One region of the Bradyrhizobium sp. LA2.1 genome, then DNA from elsewhere that is predicted to be linked to it. Evidence: predicted binding sites of a transcription regulator. Region 1 holds the regulator's gene; each other region holds the start of a gene.
The links. Region 1 encodes LexA, which represses DNA repair genes until DNA is damaged. Its sites were predicted from a motif close to TGTTCNNNNTGTGTTCNG; they were not measured.
Positions count from the first base shown of each region.

Region 1 (7,364 bases):
GCCATCGTTTCCGCCATCATCGCGAAATGGTGCGCCGGCTTCGCGACGCTCGATGCGGCCGCGCTGTCGTCGCTCTATGCGAAGAACGCGTTCTTCTTCGGCTCGAATCCAAGACTCTATCGGGGCAGGGACGGCGTCGCCGACTACTTCAACGGCCTGCCGCGCTGGCGCCAGCCGAGCGCCGTGTTTTCCGAGGTGCGCGCCGCGCAAGCCAACCCGGACCTGATCAACATGGCCGCGATCGTGTCGTTTGACCTCGCCGGCGAGAGGGCGGAGTTCTCGGTCAAGATGAGCTGGGTCATCCTCCGCGAGGACGGCGACTGGAAGATCGTCAATCACCATGCCTCGTCGCGCGCGCCGTTGATCTAGCCGTCGCGCTACTCCGCCTCTCTCGTCATTCCGGGATGGCCCGAAGGGCCAGGCCCGGAATCCATAACCCCGGCTTGTGGTTATGGATTCCGGGCTCGCGCCAAGTGGCGCGCCCCGGAATTGCGATAGCAACGAACGCTGCCCCCGCGCGTTGGGGTGGGTCCAACAAGGAACCCACCATGCAGAACATCGCAGAGCATATGGAAGTCATCGGCGCCGATGGCGTCCACATCGGCACGGTCGACAAGGTCGAGGGCCATCGCATCAAGCTGACCAAGAAGGACAGCGGCGAGGGCAGCCACAAGGGCCACCATCACTTCATCGACAAGGGCCTCGTCGCCGGTGTCGAGGGCAACAAGGTCCGGCTCTCGGCGAAGGCGGACGTCGCCGTGACGATGGAAGAGGAAAAGTAGGGGGACCTTCGCTCCGTTCCTGATCCGTACCGCTATTCGCGTAACCACACGTTCCGGTAGCCTCCAGGCCGGTCGCGTATCGTAAGGTGCAGGGAATGGCGGAGCCGGGCCGACCAGTTCGGTCCCAGGGGATCGCGGGGACTTGGATCGCGGGGACTTGGCCCGTCGGCCGAGCTGCATCCGCGGGCGGCCTCGTGCCGGCAGGGTTCGACCTCTGGACGTCGCTGGCCGGGACCCTGCGCGAATGGGCGCGCGCCGAGGCCGGCGCCGGGCGATTGTTGCCGTGGGTGCCGGTCGCGTTCGGCGGCGGCATCGCGCTCTACTTTGCCGCCGATCATGAACCGGTGCTGTGGGTCGTTGCCGCAACGGCCATCGCGCTCACGCTTGGCGCCGTGCTGTTGCGGCGGAGCCGGTTGTTTGCGCCGGCGATCATGATCGCGGCGGTCGCGGCCGGTCTTGCCACGGCGACCTGGAAGACCGCGCGGATCGCGCACACGGTGCTGGCAAAGCCGCTTTATTCCGTCTCGCTGTCGGGCTTCGTCGAGACCCGCGACATCCGTGAGCGCACCGACCGTTTTGTCCTTCGCGTCACCGCGATGGAGGCGCAGCGCAGCGACGTCAAGCTCGAGCGCGTGCGCCTCTCCGTGCGCAAGGGGACTGCGCCCGAGGTCGGCAGCTTCGTGCAGTTGAAGGCGCGGCTGTTGCCGCCGTTGTCGCCGGTGCGCCCCGGCAGCTATGACTTTTCGCGCGACATGTTCTTCCAGGGCATCGGCGCCTCCGGATTCGTGATGGGCACGATAGCGGCATCGGTGCCGCCGGATGCCGGTGGCTTGCGGCTGCGTTATGCCGCCTTCATGCAGGGTCTGCGCGATGCGATCGACGCGCGCATCCGCGCCACGCTCGAGGGTGACAACCGGGCGATCGCGACCGCGCTGCTCACGGGCCGGCGCGATGCGATTACCACGCCCGTCAACGACGCCATGTTCATCTCGGGGCTCGGACATGTGCTCTCGATTTCCGGATATCACATGGCGGTCGTCGCCGGCGTGGTCTTCTTCGCGGTGCGCGCGCTGCTGGCGTTGATCCCTGGAATGGCGGCCGGCTTTGCCATCAAGAAATGGTCGGCGGCCGCGGCACTGGTCGCAGCCGCGTTCTATCTGCTGCTGTCGGGCGCGGAGGTCGCGACGCAAAGATCGTTCTTCATGACCGCGGTGGTGCTGATCGCGGTCATGGTCGATCGCCGTGCCATCACCTTCCGCACGCTGGCGGTGGCCGCGCTAATCGTGCTCGCGGTCGCGCCGGAAGCGCTGGTGCATCCAAGCTTCCAGATGTCGTTCGCAGCAACGCTCGGACTGGTGGCGCTGGTGCAGATCGGCATGCCGAACTTGTTTGCGTCGCCAGATCATTCCGCGACCGCGCGGATTGCAATGTGGGGCGGGCGCGAGATCGCGATGCTGTTCCTGGCCTCGCTGATCGCGGGGCTCGCGACCACGCCCTATGCCGCCTTCCATTTCCACCGCGTCACCCCGTTCGGCGTGCTCGCCAACCTCGGGGCGATGCCGGTGGTCTCGGCCCTGGTGATGCCCGCGGGCCTGTTGGGCTTGATTGCAGCGCCGTTCGGACTCGATGGTCCGTTCTGGTGGCTGATGGGGATCGGCATCGACTGGATGGTTGCGGTGTCGCGCTGGGTGGCCGCTTTGCCGGGCGCGATCGGCCGTATCTCGGCTTTCGGCATCGCACCGCTGATCGCTGCAAGCTTGGGGATCATCGTGATGGGCTTGTTGCGCACGCCGTTGCGCTGGGCCGGCGCGGTGGTGTTGTTGGCCGCGATCCTCTGGGGACTGTGCGCGCGGCAGCCCGATGTCCTGATCGCCGGTGACGGCCAGAGTGTCGCGGTGCGGGGCAGGGATGGGCACCTGCAACTCATCAGGTCGAGCAAGGACAGTTTTCTTCTGAAGGAATGGCTCGCCGCCGACGCCGATCCGCGCGACGCCGGCAGTGCCTCTCTGGCCGCCGGCGTGTCGTGCGACGAGGCTGGCTGCGTCACGCCGCTCGCCGACGGGCGCCTGGTCGCGCTGGCCTTGCGCATCGATTCATTGGCTGACGATTGCAGCCGGGCCGCGCTGGTGGTGACGGCGCGGCCGGCGCCGCCGGATTGCGCGGCGATGGTTGTCGACCGTCAGCGTCTCGCAAGGCAGGGCGCGCTGGCGCTGACGCGAAGCGGCGACGGCTTCGCGGTTCAGGCGGCGAAGGCAAGGGGGGCAGACCGTCCGTGGTCGCCGGCGGCGGCCGGCGAGGCGGATTTCAGCGCGAGCCTTGCGCCGCAGGCGGCGGCTCCCCGCAACCGCGACGCGACGCCATCGGAAGCGGACCTGCAGGCTGAGGATTGAGCGGACGGGTTACAGATACCAGGCCAGCACGGCGTCGAGCCTGGCATTGCCGATCACCGGCAGGACGACCATCTGGCTCAGTCCAGAGGCGCTGGCCTGCGAGGCCGCGACCGAGCCGTCACGCGCGAGATCGTCGTTGAGCGCGGGCATGCCGGTGGCCCAGGCCCCGCCGATGCTGCCTTCGCCTTTGGCGATGGATTTCGTCGCATAGAGCGCGGCGAGGTCGGTCTGCGCGCTGCAATCGCCGGTGCGGAAGACCAGCGCCGAACGGGCCTCGTCCGGGACCCAGATCTCGAAGCGTCGCGCAATCGGGGTCGCCTGCGCCGAGAGAAATGTCAGCACCCAGGTCTGATCGGTGCCGGTCCAGTAGGGAACGCCGACGCCGAGATTGATTCCGACCTTGGCGGCGTCCTCCCAGCGCAGAAAACTCCTGGCATCGTGCAGGTCCTTGATGATCAGCGGCAGGCCGGCTTTCCAGATGCGGCCTGGAAGGCCGAAGCCGCGCGGAAATCTGGTGTGGCGGGAGTTGAATTCGAACATGTCGGCGGTGCCGTAATAGCCGTCGACGAGCCCCATCTCGTGGGAGGTTTCGGCATCGTTGTGCCAGAGCTCGATCGCGCCGACATGGGCCTCGTCGTCGCCGCAGAACAGCACCATGACGGCTTGCAGGAATTCGCCCGAAAACACGGGCACCGCCACGCCGCAGGTCAGCCCGGCGGCGATGGCCTGATCGGTCCGCTTGAAATAGGAATCGGTGAATCTGGTGAGGATCACGGGGTGGCCGCCGGCCCAGGCCTTGCCGGGAAGTCCCTCGTCATATCCGAAGTGCAGATCCTCGCTCACGTCCCTAAACGCGGACAACCCTTCGCCGTAGAGGCCGCCGCCGAATTCCAGCCGCATGCGCGTGCGGTCAGGCACCCAGAGTTCAACGACGCGAATGAAGGTCTTCATCGAACGTGCCCGCCGTCTCAAGTCGCACCAAGCATCGGCCATTTGGCTGCGGAACGGACGTTCAAAATTCAGGCAGGACAGCGCAAACTTCGTGCGGTGGGAGACGCCACGGCTTGGTCCGCCCGATGGCGTTTCGCGGGACACAAACGACACCATCTCGCCGGCCTCGGCCGGCGATGGCGATTTCAATCCTGGCCCGACCTGCCGGCCGGGAATGGCTGCATCAGCCGATCGGCAGGCGGGTGATGGTTGTCCGGCTGTCGGTGATGGTCTGCGGCTTGTGCTCGCGCTCGCCGAGCGGCTGGGTCACCGGTAGCTGCAGCACGGTCGCACGCTGGCCTTCGACCAGCTGCGTCACCAGCACGGATTTGCCGTCGGGGAATTCGATCGCATCATGATGGCGATCGGGAATGTGCGGATCGATCTTGCCGAACTTGCCGACGCGCGAATTGACGGTGCGCGTCCAGATCCAGCGATTGTCGTAGCGGACGTTGTCGGCGAAGGCGAGCTCCGTCCCCGGGAGCAGGCAGACCGCGACGGTCGGATCGGCCGCGGAGGCAAAGCCGCGCGTCGAGGTGCCGCGGAAGGTTGTCGTGACGATCGTCTCGCCGACTTCGGCGGGACGCGACGCGACGGCATGCAGGCTGTAGTCACACATCGGGTGCTCCTCATGCAGGGATAGCGACCCACGTCTCTTAATCGAGGCGCAGGCCTCTATCAGAGTGGAAATACCAAACGTTCTGCCGGGTTGTAGGCAAATCTACGGCTCGCCGCCGCAGGCCGCAATCACATTAACTTTCCCGAATCCACCAGGAACAAAGCCCGCCCCTTTGCATTCTGCAGGCGCGTGTCAGCGCCCCGCAGGCGCCGACCAGCCGGAATATTGCCAGCCCGGCCGCGACGGTTGGCCGACGGCGTCGAGGGCCCTGCGGACTTGCTCGCCTACGGCGGTGTCCTTGCGGACATGGGGCCGCGATTGCGCGGCCAAGGCTTGCACGGCCAAGGCTTGCACGTCCAAGGCTTGCGACGCTGATGCTGCGATCAGCGCCACAGCAATTGTGCTCAGAACGATCCGGCGCATGACTTCTCCTCGAACCTGAAGGCCGCGAAGCAGGGCTGCTTCGTGCGGCGTGCCGAGGATTTACCGCTGGAGGAGGGGCCGGATAATCTGCGCGAAACCAGAAAGACTATCCAGCGGAAGCGGACAATCGTCCGCTCCAATCTCGGATCGGCGATGCCGATCGAAAGCGCGCGGGGCGCGAAATGACCAATACCGGCGCGTCCGGTATCAATACTTCCGGTACAGCCCGATCAGCTTGCCCTGGATCTTCACCCGGTTGGGCGGGAGGATGCGGACCTCATAGGCGGCGTTGGCGGGCTCGAGCGCGATCGAGGCGCCGCGGCGGCGGAAGCGCTTCAGGGTTGCTTCCTCGTCGTCGATCAGCGCCACCACGATATCGCCGGTATCGGCGCTCTCGTTGCGCTGGATCAGCGCCATGTCGCCGTCGAGAATGCCGGCCTCGACCATGGAATCGCCGCGCACTTCGAGCGCGTAATGTTCGCCCGAGCCGAGCATGTCAGGCGGTACGCTGATGGTGTGGCTGCGGGTCTGCAAGGCCTCGATCGGCGTACCGGCCGCGATGCGGCCCATCACGGGGACCGCGACGGGGCGCTCGCCCTCGTCCGCCGGTGGGCTCGAAGTCGTGCGGACCTTGCCGAGATTGCCTTCGATGACGCTCGGCGTGAAGCCGCGGCGGCTGCCGGCAGCGGCCTGAAGCTCGGGCAGCTTGATCACCTCGATGGCGCGGGCCCGGTTGGGCAGGCGCCGGATGAAGCCGCGCTCCTCGAGCGCAGTGATCAGGCGATGGATGCCCGATTTCGAGCGCAGGTCGAGCGCGTCCTTCATCTCATCGAAGGAGGGCGGCACGCCGCTTTCCTTCAGCCGTTCGCTGATGAACCGCAGGAGCTCGTATTGTTTGCGCGTTAACATCTCGACCAAAATCCCCCGGTTGATGTCGTTCGATTCCGAGACGCTGAATTCAGCAGTAAGCCGCTACATTCTCGAAACAAATCATGAACGGACACTATATGTTCGATACATGTTCCGCAACTGCTTAATTTACCGTGAACGCGACAAAGTTCGCGGAACGCACGCGAACGAAGCGCTTAGACGGGCAACCGCAAGACCTCGCAAGGCGTGCCGGCTTCGGCCTTCGACGCGAATGGCGCGCGCACGAGAAGTGCCTGTGCCGCAGCGAGATTCGCAAGCAGCGAGGAATCCTGGTGATTGACCGGAAGGGCGACGAGCGTGCCGTCGTCGCGCAGCTCGAGGCGTGCGCGCAGGTAATCCTCGCGCTGGTCGTTGGCGCCGACATCGCGGCCGAGCACCGCGCGTTCGCGGCGGTGATGAATCATCGAACGGCCCGAAAGCGCGCGAATCAATGGCACCATGAACAGGAAGCCGCAAACGTAGGATGACACGGGATTGCCGGGCAGGCCGATCACACGCATCGCCCCGAGCCGCCCGTTCATCATCGGCTTACCGGGCCGCATCGCGATCTTCCAGAACGCCATCGAGATACCTTCGTCCCTCAGCGCCTGCTGGACCAGATCGTGGTCGCCGACAGAGGCGCCGCCGGTCGTGATCAGGATGTCCGCGCCGCTCTCCCGCGCGCGGCCGATGCCGGCCGTGGTGGCCTCCAGCGTATCGGCGGCAACGCCGAGGTCGATGGTATCGGCGCCCTCGCTGCGGGCGAGCGCGTGCAGGGCGTAGCCGTTGGAATAGACGATCTGGCCGGGACCGGGCGTGGTGCCCGGTATCACCAACTCGTCGCCGGTCGCGAGGATCGCGACCTTCGGGCGTCGTCGGACTGGCAGTTGCGGGTAATTCATGCCGGCGGCGAGCGCGAGGTCGCGCTCGGTGAGCCGGGCCCCCTTGCGCAGCAGCACGTCGCCTTCCGAGAAGTCGACGCCGGCGGGGCGGATGTGCCGCCCCGTTACGGCGGCTTCCTTGATGGTGATGCGCTTGCCGTCCGTGATCGTGTCCTCCTGGATCACGACCGCATCAGCGCCATCGGGAACGACACCGCCGGTGAAGATACGCACGGCCTCGCTGGCGCCGACCGATCCCGCAAACGGGCGGCCCGCCGCGACCTCGCCGATCAGGGTGAGCTGGGAGTCGATCTTGGCCGCATCGACCGCGCGCACCGCATAGCCGTCCATTGCCGACATCGCTTGCGGC
Region 1 is NZ_JBEPQI010000023.1:14,711-22,074, forward strand. It holds gene ABIB95_RS34220 (nuclear transport factor 2 family protein) at 1-369, shown strand, start outside; gene ABIB95_RS34225 (DUF2171 domain-containing protein) at 549-782, shown strand; gene ABIB95_RS34230 (ComEC/Rec2 family competence protein) at 878-3,172, shown strand; gene ABIB95_RS34235 (GAF domain-containing protein) at 3,182-4,123, opposite strand; gene ABIB95_RS34240 (hypothetical protein) at 4,347-4,781, opposite strand; gene ABIB95_RS34245 (hypothetical protein) at 4,974-5,204, opposite strand; gene lexA (transcriptional repressor LexA) at 5,412-6,113, opposite strand; gene ABIB95_RS34255 (molybdopterin molybdotransferase MoeA) at 6,290-7,364, opposite strand, start outside.

Region 2 (7,364 bases), on a different contig from region 1:
CCGGCGTCGCACTTGTTGTGCCATGGCGTGCCATTCCGTCCGAGGTTCTACAGGGCATGCCGCACAGCGCAGCGGGCCTTCCTCGCGCGAGAGTTCTGCGCAGAAATGCAGGGCAATCTCATCGGGTGGCCGGAATCGATCGAACGGTATCTTGATCTGATCGGCATCTCCGTCGCGCGCCAGCGCTACGCCTGGCCAATGAGTTCCACGTGGAGTCCTCCGATAGGAACCAATGGGGCCTGCGCGTTTCCCAGACGTTAACCCAGGTTGCGCAGGGCGCCTCGCACGCAGTAAATGTTTTGCATAACCGCCATCGGCCTGACGTAAATCAGGGCAATAAGCTCAGTGAATGCGAGGGAGGGTCTCATGGAGAACGTACGTCGCTACCGGGCGCTGGCGTCTCTCTGTCGTCAGCAGGCGGCCTATCGGCCGCTCCAGAACTGGCAACTCCTTGGCCAAGCCGAACATTTCGAATATCTCGCCGAGATTGCGCTGAAGGCGCACTTCGACGCGTGCAATGCGCAACCCGAGGACGACGCCATCGCCACCGCGCCATTTGAGACCCCCGCCGCGGCGTGAGCGCGTCGGTCCGTTGCGGATCATCTCTCGATCAATGCGACATCAGCGTCGGGACCGTCATGGCTTCCAGCATGGCGCGGGTGACGCCGCCGAGGAAACGTTCCTGCAATCGTGAGTGGCCGTAGCCGCCCATGACCAAGAGATCGAGGCTCTCGTCGGCGGCCAGCGACAGGATGGTCGGCTGGATGTCGGCGCGTGCCGCCGACAGGCTGACCGTGCGGGTCGATAATCCGCGCCGGCCGAGGTGTCTTGCCAGACGGCTTGCCGAGACCTCGTCGGGAACCGCGTCGGCTTCGTTGATCGTGATGATCACGATCTCCTCGGCGCGGGCCAGGAAGGGAGCGGCGTCGCGCATCGCGCGGGCGGAGAGGCGGCTGCCATCCCAGCAGATGCCGATCCGGTTCGCCCTGAATGACCCACGAAAGGTGTAGGGCAGGAACAGCACCGGTCCGCCCGCCTGGAACAGGATCTCGCCGGGCATATCATTGTCGAATGAGCCTTGCGCCGGATCGGGCTGCAGCACGATGCTGAGATCGTGGAGCCGCGCCATCTCGCCGAGCGAGCCGGCTGCGTCCGCCGGGATTGCGCCGAGCGGGTGACAGGTGCAGGAGATGCCGGCGTTCGTGGCTTCGCTCCGAAATATCGCCAACGCGGCCTCGGCACGCTCCACCGCGCGCTCGCGCTCCATCTCGAACACGGCCGCTACGGCGGCACCGCCATCCAGGACATAGGCAGTGCTGCTCGCGACGTACCCGACGGCGACCGCGTCGACGTGTGCGTTGAGTCTCGCCGCGAGCGAGATCGAGCCGTCGATCACCGCGCTCATCGGGCGCTCGGTCGGGATGTGGACAAGAATGTCTTTGTACATGGCGCGCCTCCGGTGGACATCATCCAGTGGCCGCAGTCTATCACGGCGCAGGTGGCCTGCGTTGAGCCGCATCAAATGTGCAGCCCTGATTTTCGCGGCACCTTTGCCAAGATTTAATCGGACGGACGGGACGCCGTAAGGTGACGATGTCCATGTTGGGTGCAAGGCGACTTACCCAACATGGACATTTTGACATGAACGATCGCGTCAATTCCGACACCACCACGTCCCGCAAGATCTTGAAGCCGCGCCGGCTTGCGCTGCTGGGCACCGTGGCCGCGCTTGGCGTGGCCGTGCTCGCTGCCTCTCCCGCCTCTTCGCAGTTCGGTCTGAATTCCTTCATCGGGCCGGCCCAGGCGGCGGAAGCCGCCGCGACGCCGCCGGGCTTCGGCGATCTCGTCAGCAAGGTCAAACCCGCCGTCATCTCGGTGCGGGTCAAGATCGACCAGGACAACGACAAGAGCGCGATGCTGCAACAGAACCGGATGGATTCGGACGAGGATTCGCCGTTCGACCAGTTTTCGCGGCAGTTCGGCTTCCGCGGCCCGGGTGGCATGAACGGCATGCCGCGCCAGCGCCACCAGATGATCACGGGCGAAGGTTCCGGCTTCTTCATCTCCGCCGACGGCTATGCCGTGACCAACAACCACGTCGTCGATCATGCCGAGTCGGTGCAGGTGACCATGGACGACGGCACGAGCTACACCGCGAAGGTGGTCGGCACCGATCCGAAGACCGATCTCGCGCTGATCAAGGTCGATGGCAAGAGGGACTTCCCGTTTGTTAAATTCTCCGACCAGAAGCCGCGGATCGGTGACTGGGTGGTCGCGGTCGGCAATCCCTTCGGCCTCGGCGGCACCGTGACCGCCGGCATCGTCTCGGCCAACGGTCGCGACATCGGCAACGGTCCCTATGACGACTTCATCCAGATCGACGCGCCGATCAACAAGGGCAATTCCGGCGGTCCGGCCTTCGACATGAACGGCAACGTGATCGGCGTGAACACCGCGATCTTCTCGCCCTCCGGCGGTTCGGTCGGTATCGGCTTCGACATTCCGGCTTCGACCGCGAAGCTCGTCGTCGCGCAGCTGAAGGACAAGGGCTCGGTCACCCGCGGCTGGCTCGGCGTGCAGGTGCAGCCGGTGAGCGCCGAGATCGCCGACAGCCTCGGCCTCAAGGAGGCGCGCGGCGCGATCGTGGACAATCCGCAGGACGGCAGCCCCGCGGCGAAGGCCGGCATCGAGGCGGGCGACGTCATTACCGCCGTCAACGGTACCGCGATCAAGGACTCCCGCGATCTCGCCCGCACCATTGCCACCCTGGCGCCGGGCACCTCCGTGAAGCTCGACGTCTTCCACAAAGGCGCGAGCAAGACGGTGACACTCGCCCTCGGCGAGTTGCCGAACGAGCGGCAGGCCAAGGCCGGCGAGGGCAGGGCGCAGCCGAACACCGGCACGCCGCGCCTCGGTCTCAGCCTGGCGCCGGCCGGCGACGTCCAGGGCGCGGGCCAAAAGGGCGTGGTCGTGACCGAGGTCGATCCGCAGGGACCCGCCGCGCAGCGCGGCATCCAGACCGGCGACGTCATTCTCAATGTCGGCGGCAAGGCCGTTGCCAATGTCGGTGACGTCCGCTCCGAGCTGGCGCAGGCCAAATCATCCGGCAAGAACAGCGTGCTGTTGCAGGTGAAGAGCCAGGAAGCGACGCGGTTCGTCGCGGTGCCGCTGGCCTAAGCCTCGCGCTTCCCGCGGCAAACTCAAAAGGCGGCCTGCGGGCCGCCTTTTTCGTGCGCGTCTGGAAGATTCCCACAGGTGCCGATAACATTCTCGTTAACGGCAGCGTTGATGACGGGTTCGTCCGAAAAAGCCGCGTTCGCTCGTCACAGTTCGGAATCACGTGTTGGGCTTTGGCGTCAATGAAGACGCCCAGGCGAATTGCAGGAGTGGAACTTCGAACGCCCGGCCTTCTTGTGGAACCGGTGGTTCGCATTTGATCGGTGCCGACATGGATCGATTGAAGCTCTCGCTGAGGTGTGCGCTGCTTGTGGCGCCGCTTGTCCTGACGACCGGAAGCGCCCTGGGGCGCGACGATGGCCGCTACGCCAACTCGCCCCTGAAACCCTGGTTCGACAGCTTGCGCAGCCATCTTGGGCCCTGCTGCTCGGATGCAGATGGCTTTGCTGTATCCGACCCCGATTGGGAATCGCACGATGGGCACTATCGCGTGCGGCTCGACGGGCAGTGGGTGGATGTGCCTGATGAGGCCGTCATCACCGAGCCAAACCGGGCTGGCCACACCATGGTATGGCCGGTGAAGACTGCGTTCGGGATTTCGATCCGCTGCTTCATGCCGGGCAGCATGATCTGACGCGGGTGGGCGTTACCGCTTGCTGGATTTGCGCTTCGAGGTCTTCTTCGTTGTCTTGGTCGTCTTCCTGGCCGTCTTCTTGGCTGTCTTCTTCTTGGACGTTTTCCGCTTCGACGCCTTCTTCGGGACTTTCTTGCCCTTCGCGCGCGCTTCCGACAGGCCGATTGCGATCGCCTGCTTGCGACTCTTCACGCGTCCGCCACGACCGCCGGGGCCGCTTTTCGCGGTGCCCTTCTTATAACCGCGCATCTCGCGCTCGACATCACTGCTGGCGCTGCGTGAGTAGCGGCGTTTCTTTGCCTTGCGTGCCATCAACTCTCTCCCTTGGCCCGGGAAAGAACCGCATCACTGACCCTACGTTCCAAATGCGCTGGCCGCGTTCCTCAGAAGGAGTTCGCCAACTCGATCTCGTCTTCCAGCGCTCGAATGCGGCGCGCAGCCTCAGTGGAGGACAGAGCCCGATCGTATTGAGTGGGCTGATAGGCTTCCTCGCTCAGACGCTTTAGCCTCAGCCCCTGCGCTCTCGTCATCTGCTCCGTGAGGAAAACCCTGGCGTCGTATTTACCCTGAACCTGCATCTGGCCTCTCCGTTCTCAAATCGTCACTTGACTATATGTTCTTATTTTGTTCTAACAAGCCATGGACAACAGAATTAATGAAATTCGACGCAAAATCAGCGCCTTGAGGCTCGAGATGGCCGACATCGAGGTGTCTGTGCGCGACCTCGTCGATCGCGACCGCGACTGCACAGAAAAGGCCCTGGCGCAGATGGATCTGCGCCGGAAAATCAACCTGCTGATCGGCGAATGGAAGGCGGCCGGTGGCGGCGATGTCTTGCCTGACGTCCGCGAGCGGGTCCGCCTTCGTCCTGCAACGACATCCGGTAGTCCGCTGCGCGTGATCGCGCGCCGCTGAGAATTTTGGGAGCGTGCGGTGGAAGAAGACCCGGACACGTACCGGATTCTAAAACTGCGCGCCGAAATTCTCGAACTCGGCTCCGCCATCCGGCAATTGCAGCGCGAGGGTCTCGACGATGCCGCAGCGCAGCTCCTGATCGCACGCAAACGTGCACGGCTGGAGCATCTCGTGAAGGCGAATGCCACGGGACGGCCGCTTTAGCGATGCGACGCTAGAAGGATTCCCAATCTAGCTCCAAACTCCAGCTCCAAAGCGAAAGGCCCCGCGTCGCCGCGAGGCCTTTGATTGTCGGCCGGAGCTCACTTGGTGTTGCTCATGCCGCCCTTGTTGTTCGTCATGGTGCCGCCTTGGTCGGAGCCGGGGCCAGAACCACCTTGACCGGAGGGATCAGCGCCCTTGGAGGACTTGGTGTTGGCACCCGTGGTCTGCGACGAGGACATAGCGGATCCATGCTTGGCCTTATGCGACTTGGCCTGCACGGCGAACGGAGCGGCGGCGAGGCCGGTTGCCAACATCACGGTAAGAGCGAGCTTGGTGGTTTTCATGCGCGGGAACTCCCTGAGTTGAATTGACGCAGGCAGCCAACCGCCATTTGCTGCAGGAGTTCCGAACGAAATCGCCCGGTGCGCGTCACGCGCGCTTCAAAATTCCTTGTCCTCGGCGAGGATGAACACGAGGCCCGTGAGCGTTGCGCCGATCGCGAACGTCGTCACCAGTGTGATGATGAAGACCATGCCGGCCGAATGTCCGCCGTGGTTCAACAAATTTGCGACGGCCGGATTGAACAGGACGAGGGCGAGACCGAAGACAAGGCCGAGGGCTGCGCCCATCATCGCATGCGTCATCAGCTTGATGACGCCGGTCGGAGAGATGAGGCTCGGCGACTTTTTCCCGCGCATGGAACCGCCTCGCGGTGTGGCATAAAACGCATGCGACGATTGCGGGTTCCATTGTCATGACGATTTTGTCATTCCCCGCTTCATCCGATGTTCATGGCGGTCTTGCGAGGATGAATGCCATCAACACGGGAACATTCGATATGGGTAAGGTCGTCTTTCTCTATCGCTCGCTGGCCTATCGCAACGCGGCTGCGGACATGCTGCGCAAGGCGCGCAAGCTGCCGCGCGGCGCCGAACGGAGCGCAGCCCGCCGTTACGCGCGGGCGCTGCGCGAGCTTTCGCAAACGGAAGCCTGGCTGGAAGGACGTGTCGCTGACGAACCGCAGGCGATGCAGCGCGTGAGGGTCGCCGCGGCGCGCTAGATCATGATCGGTTCTGAGTGAATCAGGGCCGAAGCTCCAGATTCTTGTCCTTACGCGCGAACCGGAGCCCACTTCGCTCGCAGACGCTCTAGCCTGAGGCCCGCTGAAGGGGTTCGGACGGAGCCGCGTCGAACTTGCTCGCGGCCGGCGGCGCTACGGTCTTCCGCGTCAGCGGCACCTCGAGGCGGCACAACAGGCCTTCGGCACGCCAGTTGAATTCCGCCTGTCCGCCGAGTTGCGATTCCACACTGGCAAGCAGGCTCCGCGTGCCGAAGCCACGGGATTTCGGCGTCCTCACCAGCGGACCGCCGGTTTCGTCCCACGTTAGTGTGAGGTGGTCGTCCTCGACTTGCCAGCCGATCGCGAGCCGCCCCGACCGCGTCGAGAGCGCGCCATATTTCGCCGAGTTGGTGAAGAGCTCGTGCAGTGCCAGCGCCAGCGTCTGCGCTGTCGCCGGCGCCAGCTGAACTTCCGGACCGGCCAGCTTGATCTGGCCGCCGAGCGAGTAGGGCGCGAGCTCCTCGTCGATCAGCCTCGAGAGTTCGGCGCCCTGCCAGCTCGACAGCGACAGGATCGTGTGCACGCGCGCCAGCGCGTTGATGCGCCCCTCGACGGCGTTGACGTAAGCCTTGACCTCGTCGGCGCGGGTGAGGCGCACGATCGATTGCGCCAGCGCCAGCGCGTTCTTGGCGCGATGATCCACCTCGCGCGCCAGTAGGTTTTGTCTCTCTTCCGCGCGTTTGCGCTCGGTGATGTCCACGGTGACGCCGCTCACGCGCACCACGCGGCCGCCATGGTCCACCGTCGCGGCCGCCGTGCCGACGCACCAGCGCACCTCGCCATCGGGCCGGCTGACGCGAAACTCGCCTTCATAGGCGTGCGCGCCGGTATTGAACGCGGCAATCGCCTGGCCGAACTGGTCGACGTCATCAGGGTGCAGCAGCGCCTGGATGTTGGCCGAGGTGACATTGAAGGTCTCCGGCGTCACGCCGAAGATGCGGTACTGGCCTTCGTCCCACATCCAGTCGCCGTTGACCCAGTCCCAGTCCCACGATCCCATCTTGCCGGCGGCGATCGCCATGCTGCGCCGCTCTTCGCTCTCGCGCAGCTTTGCGGTGGAATTCTCCAGCTCGGCCGTGCGTGCGCGAACGCGGTCCTCGAGCTCCCGGTTCAGCCGTTCGAGCTCGCGCGTCTTGCGGTAGAGTTCGGCAAACACCTTGATCTTGGCGCGCAGCACCTCCGGCACCACAGGCACCGGCACGTAATCGACCGCGCCCATCTCGTAGCCGCGCAACCGGTCGATGTCGCTCACCTGGATCGCGGAGATGAAGATCATCGCGGTCTTCTGGAAGCGCGGATGCTCCCGGATCATCG
Region 2 is NZ_JBEPQI010000033.1:16,911-24,274, reverse strand. It holds gene ABIB95_RS41165 (hypothetical protein) at 367-579, shown strand; gene ABIB95_RS41160 (universal stress protein) at 611-1,447, opposite strand; gene ABIB95_RS41155 (Do family serine endopeptidase) at 1,642-3,177, shown strand; gene ABIB95_RS41150 (hypothetical protein) at 3,449-3,811, shown strand; gene ABIB95_RS41145 (DUF6496 domain-containing protein) at 3,824-4,123, opposite strand; gene ABIB95_RS41140 (DUF3072 domain-containing protein) at 4,195-4,389, opposite strand; gene ABIB95_RS41135 (hypothetical protein) at 4,505-4,726, shown strand; gene ABIB95_RS41130 (hypothetical protein) at 4,745-4,930, shown strand; gene ABIB95_RS41125 (hypothetical protein) at 5,029-5,274, opposite strand; gene ABIB95_RS41120 (hypothetical protein) at 5,371-5,628, opposite strand; gene ABIB95_RS41115 (hypothetical protein) at 5,769-5,990, shown strand; gene ABIB95_RS41110 (HWE histidine kinase domain-containing protein) at 6,079-7,364, opposite strand, start outside.
Region 2: a site for LexA is predicted at 4,426-4,443, ahead of ABIB95_RS41140 (DUF3072 domain-containing protein). Genes of this name have one in related genera too.

Region 3 (7,364 bases), on a different contig from region 1:
TGAGCGCATTGGTGCGATCGACGATGCCCTCGATCCGCTCCAGCGACATCCAGGGATCGCAGGCATGAATGTCGGTGACGATGGCGATCTTGAGCGGAAAATCCGCCGGCCATTGCCGCGGGGTCGGGTGATAACGGGTGACGCGGAGCCGCAGCGGCTCGATGCCGACGCCATAGGCCGCGGTCGAGACGCCGAGCGCGGACAGGCCGCCGATGGAACGGATGAGATGACGACGCGTGATCATGGAAGCCCGATGGTGATGCAGCTTTGTGATGCGGTCCGATTGGAGCGGAATTGGGGTCCGCTCGTGCAGACGGCCTGCATTCGCGTGCAGACCGTTTGCACAAAGATTACCGGAAGTTCATGACGGTAGCTGCACCCGCCATTTGCGCGAGATCAGTCGTCGCTCTCATCCGTGCCGAACAGCCCGAACTGTGCCGCGGCATCGCGCGAGGGCTCGGCGATGCCGAGATGGCGGAAGGCGTGCGAGGTGAGCAGGCGGCCGCGCGGGGTGCGCTGGAGATAGCCGCACTGAATGAGATAAGGCTCGATGATGTCCTCGATCGCATCGCGCGGCTCGGACAAGGCGGCGGCCATCGTCTCGACGCCGACCGGGCCGCCGCCATAGTTCTGCGCGATGGTCGTGAGGTAGCGGCGGTCCATGGCGTCGAGGCCGGCGGCGTCGACCTCGAGCGCGCTCAGCGCATGATCGGCGATCTTGCGGTCGATCGAGGCGGCATCGGCGGCGGAGGCGAAATCGCGCACGCGCCGCAGCAGGCGGCCGGCGATGCGCGGCGTGCCGCGGGCACGGCGCGCGATCTCGTTGGCACCGTCGGCACTCATGCCGACATTGAGCACGCGCGCGCCGCGGGTGACGATGCTTTCCAGCTCCTCGATCGTATAGAAGTTGAGGCGAACCGGAATGCCGAAGCGATCGCGCAAGGGATTGGTGAGGAGGCCGGCGCGCGTGGTGGCGCCGACGAGCGTGAATTTCGACAGCTCGATCTTCACCGAGCGTGCCGCCGGGCCCTCGCCGATGATCAGGTCGAGCTGAAAGTCTTCCATCGCGGGATAGAGCACCTCTTCCACCGCTGGGCTGAGCCGATGGATCTCGTCGATGAAGAGCACGTCGCGCTCTTCGAGGTTGGTGAGGAGTGCGGCGAGATCGCCGGCCTTGGCGATCACCGGACCCGAGGTGGCGCGAAAGCCGACGCCGAGCTCCTTGGCGACGATCTGCGCCAGCGTGGTCTTGCCGAGGCCGGGGGGGCCTACGAACAGCACGTGATCCAGCGCCTCGCCGCGCTTGCGCGCCGCCTCGATGAAGATCGAGAGGTTCTTGCGCGCCTGCTGCTGGCCGACGAAGTCGGACAGCGATTGCGGACGTAGCGCGGTGTCGCCGACGTCATCGGAGCGGCGCTCGGGCGTGACGATGCGTGGGGGAGTGGTCATGCGGGCAGGATAACACGATGCAGCGGTTTCGCGAGCCACCAGCACAGGCTGGCCGGAATGACGGCGACGACGGCGAGCATCGCCGAAAGCTTCAGCGCCTCGGGCGCGGAACGGACACTCGGCACGATCACCGCCGAGGTTTCGGAGGGCACGACGAACATGCCAACCATGACGAAGCCGGCCGCGCCCACGGCCGCGGCGAGCCACGCCATCCAGATCATGTTGAGATCGGCGTAGACCGCCGCCAACGCAAATATCAGGCCGGCGACGACTGCAGGAAGGAACGAGGCGAGAATCGTGACGATGGCCAACAGCACGACCGCGATCGAAACCAGGGCACGCAGTGCTTCCAGTTCGAGGAACACGAGAAACATCTGCAGCACCGCGGCGCCGAGCGCCGTTACCGTCACAGCAACCAACGCGGCGGTCGTCAGCGGCCCGACAATGGAGAAAATCACGACGATACCGGCCACGCGCGAAAGGCGACGAAACAGGGCGGCGACGGGATTGGAGTGGGCCGCGCTCACTTCGACAGCTCCTTCAGGCCTAGCCGGATGAGTTGCGCGGTCTCGGCGCTCTCGCCCGCGCTGCGCGATGCCGATGCGATGGCCGCAGCCGCCTGCGGCTGGCCGTAACCGAGATTGACCAGCGCCGAGATCGCATCTGCCACCGGGCGCGGCGCGCGCTGGTCGTCGACGGCGCCGGCGAGATGCACGACGGCGGGATCGACATTGGCGAAGGCCGGCGCCTTGTCCTTCAGCTCGGTAACGATGCGCTCGGCAACCTTGGGGCCGACGCCCGGCGTGCGTGCCACCGCGGCCTTGTCGCGCAGCGCGATGGCGTTGGCGAGATCGGAAGGCGCCAGCGTGCCGAGCACGGCGAGCGCGACTTTTGCACCGACGCCCTGCACGGTCTGGAGCAGGCGAAACCATTCGCGCTCCTGATCGGTGCGGAAACCGAACAGCTTTATTTGATCCTCGCGGACATAAGTCTCGATCGACAGCACCGCGGCCTCGCCGGGCGAGGGCAGATGCTGCAGCGTGCGCGCCGAGCAATGCACCTGATAGCCGACCCCGCCGACGTCGAGGAGCACATAATCCTCGCCGTAGGAATCGATCAGGCCCTTGAGCTTGCCGATCATAAGCCCGCCACCTTCAGCCTGAGCGCCGTGCTTTGGCGATGATGGGCGTGGGTGATGGCGATGGCGAGTGCGTCGGCAGCGTCGGCGGACGGCGGCTCGGCTTTCGGCAGCAAAATCTTCAGCATCATCGCGATCTGGTGCTTGTCGGCGTGGCCGGCACCGACCACCGTCTTCTTGACTTGGTTCGGCGCGTATTCGGCGACAGTAATGCCGAACATCGCGGGCGCCAGCATGGCGACGCCGCGGGCCTGGCCGAGCTTCAGCGTCGCGACGCCGTCCTTGTTCACAAAGGTCTGCTCGACCGCGGCTTCCATCGGCTTGTGACCGGACAGGACGGCGGCAAGCCCCTCATGGATCGCGAGCAGCCGGCTCGCCAGCGGCAAATCGTCCGGCGGTTCCACCGAGCCGCAGGCGACGTAGATCAGGCGATTGCCCTCGGCCTCGATCACGCCCCAGCCGGTGCGGCGCAGGCCGGGGTCGATGCCGATGATGCGAACGGGGCCACGAATCGGGAGCGCAGTCATGGGCCAGTGATAGCGGCTGGCTGCGGTGGGGGAAACAGAAACAGAACGGGAAGTAACAGGGGAAGTGGGGTGTCGCGATTGGGTGCCCGCGATGACGACCACAAGGCACGCGGTCATACCCCGCGAAAGCGGGGTATCCAGTACGCCGCGGCTTCTCCGCTTCCCTCAGACGTCTCTGGAATACTGGGTCGCCCGGTCAAGCCGGGCGACGACAGCGGAATCTGGGGCTGGTGGCGACCTCAACCGCCAATCTTCGCCATCAGCGCGTCCGACACCTCGAAATTGGCGTAGACGTGCTGGACGTCGTCGTGCTCGTTGAGCAGGTCCATTAGCTTCAAGAGCTTCTCGCCGGTCTCGTCGTCGACCGCGACCGTATTCTGCGGCTTCCAGATCAGCGCGGCCTTGCGCGGCTCGCCGAACTTGGCTTCCAGCGCCTTGGCGACGTCGCGATAGCCTTCGGTCGAGGCGTAGATCTCGTGTCCGCCTTCGCCTGAGACGACGTCGTCGGCGCCGGCCTCGATCGCGGCATCCAGCACCGCGTCGTCGGAGGCGACGCTGCGGTCGTATTCGATGATGCCGGTGCGGTCGAACATGAAGGAGACCGAGCCGGTTTCGCCGAGATTGCCGCCCGATTTGGTGAAGAAGGAGCGGATGTCGGAGGCGGCGCGGTTGCGGTTGTCGGTCAGCGCCTCGACGATGACGGCGACGCCGCCGGGGCCGTAACCCTCGTAGCGGATCTCGTCATAGTTCTCGCCCTCATTGCCGAGCGCCTTCTTGACGGCGCGCTCGATATTGTCCTTCGGCATGTTCTCCTGGCGCGCCGCGATGATGGCCGCACGCAGGCGCGGGTTCATGTTGGGATCGGGCGTGCCCAGCTTGGCCGCGACGGTGATTTCCCGCGCCAGCTTGCCGAACAGCTTCGACTTCTGGGCATCCTGCCGCCCCTTGCGGTGCATGATGTTCTTGAATTGGGAATGTCCGGCCATGCGTGTCTCGTCAGGAATCGTGCGCCAAAGGTGAGCGTGGGAAGCGCGGCCTTATAGGCCGCCAACCCACCGGAATGAAAGAGGCTCTACGACTTTAAGGTAATACCGTAGTGCCCCGTGCCTAGGAGTCAGGCACCGTTAACCCTGATTTCATTCCGGCTTGCGAAAATAGCAACCGCCCGTTCCCCGGCAAGAGTGACCTGATGGCGTTCGCATTGTTTCGGAAGCGTCTGCCCGACTTGTCCGCGCCCGTGGCACCCCCACAGGCCGCGCCGTCGCCGGTCGATCCGGCGCCCGCCCCCTCGGCCGAGGCCGATTCCGCCAGGGAAATCCTGGAACTGCTGGAACTCGAGCTCGGCGCCGTGATCCGCCAGCTCGAGCGGGCCGCCAATTCGGTCGCCGGCGGCGCGGAGGCGACCGCGGCAACGCTCGCGGATATTCGCGAGCGCACCGACGCCCTCACCGGCCGCACCAATGCAGCGCAATCGACCGCCTCAACCTTTGCCCATGCCGCCGACAAGTTCACCCAGTCCGCGCAAGGCATCGGCGCGCAGGTGCGCGCGGCCGGCAAGCTCGCCGACGAGGCCAGCGCCGCGGCGCAGGAAGCCCGCGCCAATGTCGACCGCCTGCGCGAATCCTCCGCTGCCATCGGCAATGTCGTCAATCTGATTGCGCAGATCGCGCGGCAGACGACGCTGCTCGCGCTCAACTCGACCATTGAGGCCGCGCGCGCGGGTGCGGCGGGCAAGGGCTTTGCGGTCGTCGCCACCGAAGTGAAGGCGCTCGCGGTGCAGACCCAGGGCGCGACGGAGGAGATCACCAGGAAGATCGACGCGCTCCAGCGCGACGCCGCCGGCTCGGCCGACGCCGTGCATCGCATCGCGCAGGCGATCGAGGCGATCCGCCCGGTGTTCGACACCGTCAACGGCGCGGTCGCCGAGCAGAATGCCACCACCAGCGAGGTCTCCGGCAACGCGGCAAGCGCGTCGCAGTTCATCATCTCGGTCGGCGAGAGCGCGGCCGAGATCGACGCCGCAACCAAGGCCGCCGAGACCCACGGCGAGAACGTCGCCAGCGCCGGCAAGGCCGTCACCACCTTCGCGCGCAAGCTGAAATCGCGCTGTGCGGTGCTGCTGCGCCAGAGCGAGCACGACGACCGTCGCAAGACCGAGCGGCTGCCCTGCCATCTCAAGTTCGAAACCGCACGCGGCGTGTTGCAGGTCTACGAGATCGCGATGGACGGCGTGCTGATCGGCGGCCCGGAGGCGGCGAAGCTTGCCACGCAGGCCGTCGTCGACGGCACGCTCGAAGACGTCGGCGCCTGCCGCCTGCGCGTGATCGAGCAGTCCAAGGCCGGCGCCCGCGCGCAATTCGTCAGCCCCAACGCCGATCTCAGCGAGAAGATCGAAGACAGGCTCTGGTCGATCCACGAGGAGAACACCGAGTTCGTCACCCGCGCCATGGAGGCCGGCACGGCGCTGACCCGGATTTTCGAGCAGGCGGTTGCACGCGGCGAGGTCAAGATCGACGACCTCTTCGACACCGATTATGCGGAAATCGCCGGCACCAATCCGCAGCAATACCGCACCAGATATCTGGACTGGGCCGACCGCGCGCTGCCGCCGTTCCAGGAAGCCTTTCTCGCCAAGGAACCGCGCATGGCGTTCTGCGCCATGGTCGACCGCAACGGCTTCCTGCCGGTGCACAACAAGATCTATTCGCATCCGCAGCGGCCGGGCGACACCGCCTGGAACACCGCCAACAGCCGCAATCGGCGGATCTTCAACGACCCGGCAGGGTTGGCGGCCGCACGCAACCTGCGCTCGTACCTGGTCCAGAGCTATGCCCGCGACATGGGCAACGGCAACACCGTGATGATGCGCGAGATCGACGTCCCGATCCGCGTCCAGGGCCGGCACTGGGGCGGATTCCGCACGGCTTACAAGCTGTAGTGCACGCTCAGGCAAGACGCCGGCCGCGAATCATCCTTTAAGGCTGGAATTGGAATGGGAATGCCGCGGAGAGCCGCCGAACGGCTCTGACTGGAGGACTCTCAAAACATGTCCGTCGCACAACTGGCAGTCCTGGACACCGGCTCCAACCGGACACTTGCCGAACGTCTGATCGACCAGCTCGCCGACCGCATCGGCGGTCTCGGCGTGGAGCTCGCCGACATCGCCGGCAACGTCCAGGAAGTCGCAAACCGCGTCGCGAACCAGTCCGAACGGTTCCATCACCTCCAGGAGACGGCCGAGACGATGGTCTCGGCCAATCACGATATCGCCAATGCGTCACAAGCGGTGCAATCGACCGCATCGGCAGCGGTCGGCGAGATCGCGCAGTCGCGCGGCGCGGTCGACACCGCGGTCAGCCACATCTCCGAGCTCGTCGCAGCCGTGGAGCGGATCGAGGCGCGCCTGAGCGCGGTCGGCTCGGCGCTAGCGCAGGTGGCAAAAGTGTCCGGCTCGATCGAGGCGATCGCCAAGCAGACCAACTTGCTCGCGCTCAATGCCACCATCGAAGCGGCCCGCGCCGGTAATGCCGGCCGCGGGTTTGCGGTGGTGGCAAGCGAGGTCAAGAATCTCGCGGAGGCTACCCGTGCGGCCACGCATCAGATCTCCGACACCGTGCGCGATCTCGACGGCCAGATCGAAGGCCTGATCGGCGAGAGCAGCGACGCTTCGCAACGCGCCAAGACTGCCGGCGAAGGCGCCCAGCAGATCTCCGGCATCATCTCGCGGGTCCAGCAGGGTTTTGCCTCGGTGGAAGCGGAGATCGACAGCGTCACGCGCGCCGCGACCTCCAATCTCGGCCATTGCGACACGGTCATCAGCGAGCTCAACGAGCTCGCCAAGGGCGTCGACCTGTCCTCGCGCGATCTCAAGAACGCCGATCAGCGCGTGACAAAACTGCTCGACACGTCCGAAGCGCTGATCGCGATGATCGCCGACAGCGGCGTGGAGACATCGGATGCGCCGCTGATCCGAGTCGTCGTCGAGACCGCAAAGCGGATCTCGGACGAGTTCGAGGCCGCAATCGACCGCGGCGAGATCACGCTCGACCAGCTCATGGACGAGAACTACCGGGAAATCCCCGGCACCGATCCCAAGCAATACAAGACCAACTACGTCGACTTCACCGACCGCGTGCTGCCCGCCATCCAGGACCCGATCCAGAAGTCCCATTCCCGCATCGTGTTCTGCGTCGCCTGGGCCAAGGGCGGCTATCTGCCGACCCACAACCCGAACTACCGCCTGCCGCAGG
Region 3 is NZ_JBEPQI010000011.1:132,758-140,121, reverse strand. It holds gene ABIB95_RS22510 (metallophosphoesterase) at 1-244, opposite strand, end outside; gene ruvB (Holliday junction branch migration DNA helicase RuvB) at 397-1,449, opposite strand; gene ABIB95_RS22500 (hypothetical protein) at 1,446-1,976, opposite strand; gene ruvA (Holliday junction branch migration protein RuvA) at 1,973-2,590, opposite strand; gene ruvC (crossover junction endodeoxyribonuclease RuvC) at 2,587-3,114, opposite strand; gene ABIB95_RS22485 (YebC/PmpR family DNA-binding transcriptional regulator) at 3,354-4,100, opposite strand; gene ABIB95_RS22480 (methyl-accepting chemotaxis protein) at 4,304-6,052, shown strand; gene ABIB95_RS22475 (methyl-accepting chemotaxis protein) at 6,161-7,364, shown strand, end outside.
Region 3: a site for LexA is predicted at 3,145-3,162, ahead of ruvC (crossover junction endodeoxyribonuclease RuvC). Genes of this name have one in related genera too.

Region 4 (7,364 bases), on a different contig from region 1:
AATAGTCGTAGCCGGTGTAAATGGTGAGGATCGCCGACGCCCAGAGCAGCGCCAGCCCGATCATCGAGACCACGGGCACCACCTCATCGCCGGCCGGGCCAGCGAGCAGGAAGCCGATGGCGATGAGCTGAACGGTCGTCTTCCACTTCGCAAGCTTGGTCACGGGAACGCTCACCCGCAACGCCGCGAGATATTCGCGCAGGCCCGAGACCAGGATCTCGCGGCACAGGATCACGATGGCGGCCCACAGCGACCAGCCATGGATGATGCCGTCGGCGGCCAGCATCAGCAGGCAGGAGGCGACCAGCAGCTTGTCGGCGATCGGATCGAGCATCCGGCCGAACGCCGATTGCTGATTCCAGATCCGCGCGTAATAGCCGTCGAGGTAATCGGTCACTGCTGCCGCGATGAAGATGGCGACCGCGACCCAGCGCAGCCACAGCGGCTGATCCAGAATCGATTGTGCATAGATGCACCCGACCACGACCGGGATCGCGGCGATCCGGCCATAGGTCAGGATGTTCGGGAGGGACATCGCGCGGCTGGTCGTCCCTCGTGTCGTGGCGATGTTCATCCGTCCTACCAATACCGCTCGTGCCTGAAGGTCAACCGTCCCGCTCCCCAAATGAGGTGCAGCATGCGACGACCATATGACCGCGGCTCCCTTAGTTCACCCCGGCTGGGGATGGAAATAGTCGAAAATCCTGCGAGCGCTCTCGGCGCTCACCCCCGGAACCTTGCCGAGATCGGCGATCGAGGCCCGCTCGATCTCCTTCAGGGTTCCGAAATGGTGCAGCAAGGCACGTTTGCGTGACGGGCCGATGCCCGGAATCTCCTGCAAACCGGCCTCGCGGATGTCCTTCTTGCGCAGCTTGCGGTGCGAGCCGATGACGAAGCGGTGGGCCTCGTCGCGCAAGCGCTGGATGAAGTAAAGCACGGGATCGCGCGGCTCCAGCTTGATCGCCTCGCGCTCCGGCATGAACAGGGTTTCGCGGCCGGCATCCCGGTCCGGTCCCTTGGCGACCGACATCAGCGACACCTGGGTCAGGCCGAGATTCGTAAAGATCTCCCGGACGGCGTTGAGCTGGCCGCGACCGCCGTCGATGATCACGAGGTCGGGCCATTGCGGGAAGTCGTCGTCCTTGGCCTTGCCGGCGGCGTCCTCGGGCGGATTGATCAGGCGCTTGAAGCGGCGCTCCAGCACCTCTTTCATCATGCCGTAATCGTCGCCCGGCGTGAGCCCTTCCGACTTGATGTTGAACTTGCGGTACTGGTTCTTCACAAAACCATCGGGGCCGGCGACGATCATGGCGCCGACCGCATTGGTGCCCTGGATGTGGCTGTTGTCGTAGACCTCGATGCGCTTGGGCGAATGCGGCAGGCTCAGCGTCGTGGCCATGGCGTCGAGCAGGCGGCTCTGTGTCGCGGTGTCCGCGAGCTTGCGGCCCAACGCCTCGCGCGCATTGGTCAGCGCATGGGCGACCAGCTCCTTCTTCTCGCCGCGCTTGGGCGCCGTGACCTCGATCTTGTGGCCGGCCTTGATCGACAGCGCATTGGCGAGCAGCTCGCTCTCCTCGATCTCGTGCGAGAGCAGGATGTTCTTCGGCGGCGGCTTGTCGTCGTAGAACTGGGCGAGGAAGGACCCCAGCACTTCCTCCGGCGTATAGGTCTTCTCCGCGCGCGGGAAATAAGCGCGGTTGCCCCAGTTCTGTCCGGTGCGGAAGAAGAACACTTCGACGCAGGAGAAGCCGCCCTCCTGGTGGATGGCGAACACGTCGGCTTCTTCCACCGTGCGCGGATTGATGCCCTGCTGCGACTGGATCGCCGACAGCGCGGCGAGGCGGTCGCGGTAGAGTGCCGCGGTCTCGAATTCGAGCTCGCCGGATGCCTTCTCCATCTCGCCGGCAAGCTCCTGCTTCACCGCTTGGCTCTTGCCGGAGAGGAAGTCGGTCGCCTCGCGCACCAGCGTCGTGTAGCCGGGGAAATCGATCTCGCGGGTACAGGGGCCGGCGCAGCGGCGGATCTGGTAGAGCAGGCAGGGCCGCGAGCGGCTCTCGAAGAAGGAATCGGTGCAGGAGCGGATCAGGAACGCGCGCTGCAGGGCGGTGATGGTGCGGTTGACCGCGCCGGCGGAAGCGAACGGGCCGAAATAGCGCCCGGGGCGGGTCTGCGCGCCGCGGTGCTTGAGGATCTGCGGCGCCCAATGGTCGCCGGTGATCAGGATGTAGGGAAACGATTTGTCGTCGCGCAGCTGCACGTTGAAGCGCGGCCGGAGCTGCTTGATGAGATTGGCTTCCAGCAGCAGCGCTTCGGTCTCGGTGTTGGTCGAGACGATCTCCACGGTCACCGTGGCTGCGATCATGCGCAGGATGCGCGCCGGTTGCGGCGCGCTCTGGCGCGCATAGTTCGACAGGCGCTTTTTGACGTTCTTGGCCTTGCCGACATAGAGCACGTCGGCATTGGCGCTGAGCATGCGATAGACGCCCGGCGAGGTGGGCGCGAGGCGGACCGCGCGCTCGATCGCCTCGTGGCCGGTCGCCAGCGGCTCTTCGCCGACCGCGCCGCTCTCCTCCAGGATGTCAGGCAGCAGCGCGTCGTCCTCGTCCTCGCCAGCGGTGGTGGCGGGGTCGAGGTCCGGCGGCGCCAGGCTCTCCGGCGGGGCGTCGGCCGTCGTGCCGCGCGGAGATTTGCGCGCGCGTGCGTCGTCCGGATTGTCGGTGGAATCGTGAGCCATGATGCGAATTTAAGCGCTGGGGGTGCCGATTTGAAGTTCCAGCCTTGCGGCACACACAGGATGGCGGCGCGGTTCCGGGTAACACTTGCTTAAGCCTGTTAAGAGCGTGGTAACCCGGCTTAACAGGCCTTTAACTTAAAACTCTCGATAAATCTTACGCGAAAAAGAGGAGGTTCCGTAACCATGCGATTTTGCCTTGCGCGGCGGCGCAGGCATCGCAGGGGGCGGCCGTTGCGTTGGAGAGTACCGATGAGGGGGTTCGTTGTAGGCGCAGCCGTGTTGGTTGCAGCCGGCTGGACAGCTTCGGCAGAGGCCGCCGATCTCAATTACGGGCAGGGTGCGCCCTACACCGTCAATCAGCCGCTCAATGCCTATAGCTGGGCCGGTCCGTATCTCGGTGCCAATCTCGGCTATGAGTGGGGCTCGGTGAGTAATTCGCCCGTCAAGCCCTCCGGTTTCGTCGGCGGTGTGCAGGCCGGCTACAATTTTCAGAACGGTCCATGGGTGTTCGGCGTCGAGGGCGATATCCAGGCCGCGGGCGCTGATGACACCTTCGCGCCGTGGAAGTTCTCCAACCCCTGGTTCGGCACGCTGCGCGGCCGTGCGGGCTATGCGTTCAGCAACGTGCTGTTCTACGGCACCGCCGGCCTCGCCTTCGGCGAACTGCGCGCGCAGACATTCGGCTGGACGGAGTCGCACACCACCGCAGGCTGGACCATCGGTGCCGGCGCGGAAGTCGGCTTCGCGCCGAACTGGAGCGCCAAGCTCGAATATCTCTACATCGATCTGTCGACGAGCCAGTTCGCAATTACCGGCGTGTCAAACGGCTATAGCGCCAGCGTTGTGCGCGCAGGCGTGAACTATCACTTCTGATAGTTGAAGAAGAAAATACCGGACAACAGCCTCCCGGCCGCTCGCGGCCGGGATTTTTTTCGCCAGGTGTTCGCTCGAAAACGCTCTAGGAGACGATGACCAAATTGACTGCCTTTGGTCCCTTCCCCTTCTTGTCCGGCTCGACTTCAAAAGTAATGCGCTGTCCTTCGGCGAGATCTTTCAGTCCCGCCCGCTCCACAGCAGTAATGTGCACGAAGACGTCGCGCCCGCCGTCGTCGGGCTTGATGAAACCGTAGCCGCGCTCGCCGTTAAAAAACTTGACCGTTCCCGTCATGGCCATCGGGAAACTCCCCCTCATTGCTCCTCCGTCGCGACGCAGACTCACGTCACGACATGACCGGGCCTTACGAAGCCCGGGAGCTGGCCATCCTTGGGCGGACCTTTCTTTCGGTCCGATCGGATCTTTCTTAGGCCTTCACTCCGCCGCAACCATTCGCGGAAGCGGAACGTAAAGCCAGTCACGGAAACAGCATAATACGGTTCTCTGCAGATTGACTACCGCTCCTGCATCTTTTTCCCAAGAATGCCGGGGTGTTACGGTCTCGGCACCTCTAATCGGAATCTGGCAGCTCCACCCTGTCCGAGCGGTATCTCCAGCTCGGGCAGGATCGTCTTGAGCTCGCCATGCAGCGTGTACGGCGGATTGACGATCAACAATCCGGCGGAGGTGAGGGCGGCGCCATCAAGCTGCGGCGCGACACTGAATTCGAGACGCAGACATTTTCCTGGCGGTTTTGCTGCGGCTGCGAGCCGCGCCACTGATTGCACCAGCGTGTCGGTGGCGCGCCGGCTCTTGGCCGGATACCAGATTACATAGATACCGGTCGGCCATTTGGTGAAAGCCGCCGCGAAGGCGTCGCCGAGCTTTTCGAACTCGTCTTTCGCCTCGAACGGCGGGTCGATGAGCACGAGCCCGCGCCGTTCTTTCGGTGGCACGAAGGCCGGCAGCGCGACCCAGCCGTCGAGATCGACCACGCGCGCCTGTTCGTCGCGGCGCAGCACACCGATCAGCGCCTTGCGCGCCTTCGGCTCGAGCTCGCAGGCAACGAGGCGGTCCTGCGGCCGCAGCAGGCCGCGCGTGATCAGCGGCGAACCCGGATAGGCCTTGAGCTCGCCCTTCGGATTGTAGGCGCGAACGATGTCGAGATAGGGCTTGGCCAGCGCCACGGCGTCGTTCGACAGGCGCGCCTGCATCAGCCGCGCGATGCCGGTCAGCCATTCGCCGCTACGGCGCGCCTCGTCGCTTTCGAGATCGTAGAGGCCGGCGCCGGCATGGGTGTCGATGACACGGAATGCCCCCGGCTTGTCCTGGAGGTAGGTAATGATGCGCGCGAGCACGATGTGCTTGATGACATCGGCGAAGTTTCCGGCGTGGAAGGCGTGACGGTAGTTCATGAGACAGGACTACGCTACGTCACGGCTTGAGCAAAGCGGCATGCGCGCCTGTGCCGGCATGGGCCCCGATTCTGCAGCGTACCGCCGAACCGGCGCTGCGTCCGGGGCACAAACACTTGGACTAGCCACCTCTGATCGGCGGCATCGTCACCTGGTCGCGGCGGCAGGCGCGGCGCTCGATCTCCTCGCAGGCCCGGAATTGCAGGTCCTTGCTGAGGCAGATGCGGACCTCGGAGAGCCGGGTCCGATTGCAGGTGACCGAGATGGCCGCGTTGCTCAGGCCCGCATTGGCCTTGATGAAGGCTTCCTCCACCTCGCCCGGCGCCACGGTCTTGGCCTGTGACAGTTCGAGATATTCCGCGGGGATCTTGATCGCGGCGCGCGCCTTTCGGATCATCTCGAAATAATTGCGGCTGTCGAGCCCGGAGCAGGTGCCGTGCTTGTCCCACTCGTTGAAGATCAGCCCCGGCGCCGGCATCAAATCGAGCATCGAAGAGACGATGTTGCGGTTCAGGCGTGGCGACGGCCGCTGGCAATATTCAGGGAAGCCATTCTCATATTGCGGCCACAGCCCGTGCACCACGAACGCGTAGGGCCGCCCGCTGCACTGCATCTGCGAGCGACCACCGCCGCCGCCGCGGTTGCGCTCGGACGCCTCCTCGCAGAACGAGGGCGACCATGACAGCGACAGCACATAGAAGTCGAATTCGCCGGGCGCGTTCTGCCGTTTGTCCTGGGCCTTCGCGCCGCCCGGCAGCGCGACCAGCCCGGCGGCCAGAACCAGGGGGAGGGTCAGTGAGATCACGAGACGGGTGAACGAACGCAATCTAAAATGAAACATGGCGACGCCCCTCAACTAGACTGTGCAATCAGCCTAGCAGGCAACAAGAACATTTCAAGAACAAAATTCGGGCCGGCCCGTCAGGCGCCTGATCAGTCCGATTCAGGCCTTTCGATCGAGGCTCAGGGCCTGGCGGCGCGGCAGGACGGATTGTAGGCCCAGTTGCGGTCGAGCCCGACCACGCACCATTCCACACCATTGCCGTAGCCGGAGAAGCCGCCATCCTCGATGATCGAGAAATGCACCTTGCGCACCTTTCCGTCATTGAGCATGGCGTCGCCGGTGCAATAGCGGCGCGGAATGTTGTCAGACTGCCAGGGCCGGAACGCGATCTCGTGAACGGCGGCGAAGCCGGTGATCTTCAACGAGGAATTCCAGAACGAGCTTTCCTTCTCCCAGAACTGGGTGGCGATGGTCGGCAGCGCCCTCTCGCAATCGACGACGGCGCCGTCATAGCGCGGCCCGTTCAGCCAGAAGTTCAGCTCCAGCGGATTGGCGGCCCTGGCCTCACCGAGCGACAGCGCTCCGAACATGAGGCCAAGCAAGGTGGCAAAGCGGAGCGATTTCAGGGGGAGGGCGCGCATGGGCAATCCGGACAGCTGGGTCTTGCGAAGGATGGACGGTGCCGCGAAGGCCGGGGCAGGTCAAGTGCAGCGCGGCAACACTTGGCCAAGAGTTGACCCTAACCTCGCAGCCGGCGGGGCATCAGTTCTTTTCATGGACATCCCGGCACCGTAAACTGGCGCCAACCAACTGGAGTGACGGGAATGCGAATCATTGCGGCTGCGGGCCTTCTTGCCCTGGGGATGATGGCCAGCCAGTCGGCACGCGCCGATATGCTTCCGGTGCCTCCGTTCAAGGGCAACGACACCGGCGGCATCATCGCTTATTCGCTGGCGACCCAGGCTGATGCGCGGCAGGTCGCGGTCGATCACTGCGCGCGCTACGGCAAGGTCGTGAAATTCCTCGCGGTGCAGGCCTTTGAGGGCGGCTATATCTCGTTCTCCTGCCGTTGGGTGCCCTATGGCGCTGCCCAACAGCCGATCCGTACGCTGTACTGAGGCGCTTTCGGAACGTCGGGAGCTTCCCACATGACGCGCAAGCTCGCTTTGCTCGGCTCGGCCCTTTGTCTTGTGGTGTCGGCAGGCAGCGCCAGCGCCGACGATCTGCCGGTGCGCAAGGCCGGTCTCTGGGAAATGAAGATGGTCAGGACCGGCACGCCGATGCCGGAGATGACCATGCAGCACTGCACCGACGAGACCGTCGATAAGGAGATGAACAACAACGTCTCCCCGATGGCCAAGCAGATCTGCGCCAAGCAGGACATCAAGAAGACCGCGACCGGCTATGTCAGTGATTCCGAGTGCAACGTCGCCGGCATCAGCACGACCTCGCATGCCGAGATCACCGGCGATTTCAACTCGGCCTATACGGTGAAGACCTCGTCGCACGCGCAAGGCGGTGCCGCCGGCGCAGCAGGTCGCGACACCACGATGCAGC
Region 4 is NZ_JBEPQI010000028.1:137,949-145,312, forward strand. It holds gene pgsA (CDP-diacylglycerol--glycerol-3-phosphate 3-phosphatidyltransferase) at 1-574, opposite strand, end outside; gene uvrC (excinuclease ABC subunit UvrC) at 671-2,734, opposite strand; gene ABIB95_RS38730 (outer membrane protein) at 2,984-3,607, shown strand; gene ABIB95_RS38735 (cold-shock protein) at 3,693-3,908, opposite strand; gene ABIB95_RS38740 (23S rRNA (adenine(2030)-N(6))-methyltransferase RlmJ) at 4,163-5,023, opposite strand; gene ABIB95_RS38745 (ribonuclease T2 family protein) at 5,145-5,864, opposite strand; gene ABIB95_RS38750 (hypothetical protein) at 5,987-6,448, opposite strand; gene ABIB95_RS38755 (hypothetical protein) at 6,632-6,925, shown strand; gene ABIB95_RS38760 (DUF3617 domain-containing protein) at 6,956-7,364, shown strand, end outside.
Region 4: a site for LexA is predicted at 5,910-5,927, ahead of ABIB95_RS38745 (ribonuclease T2 family protein). Genes of this name have one in related genera too.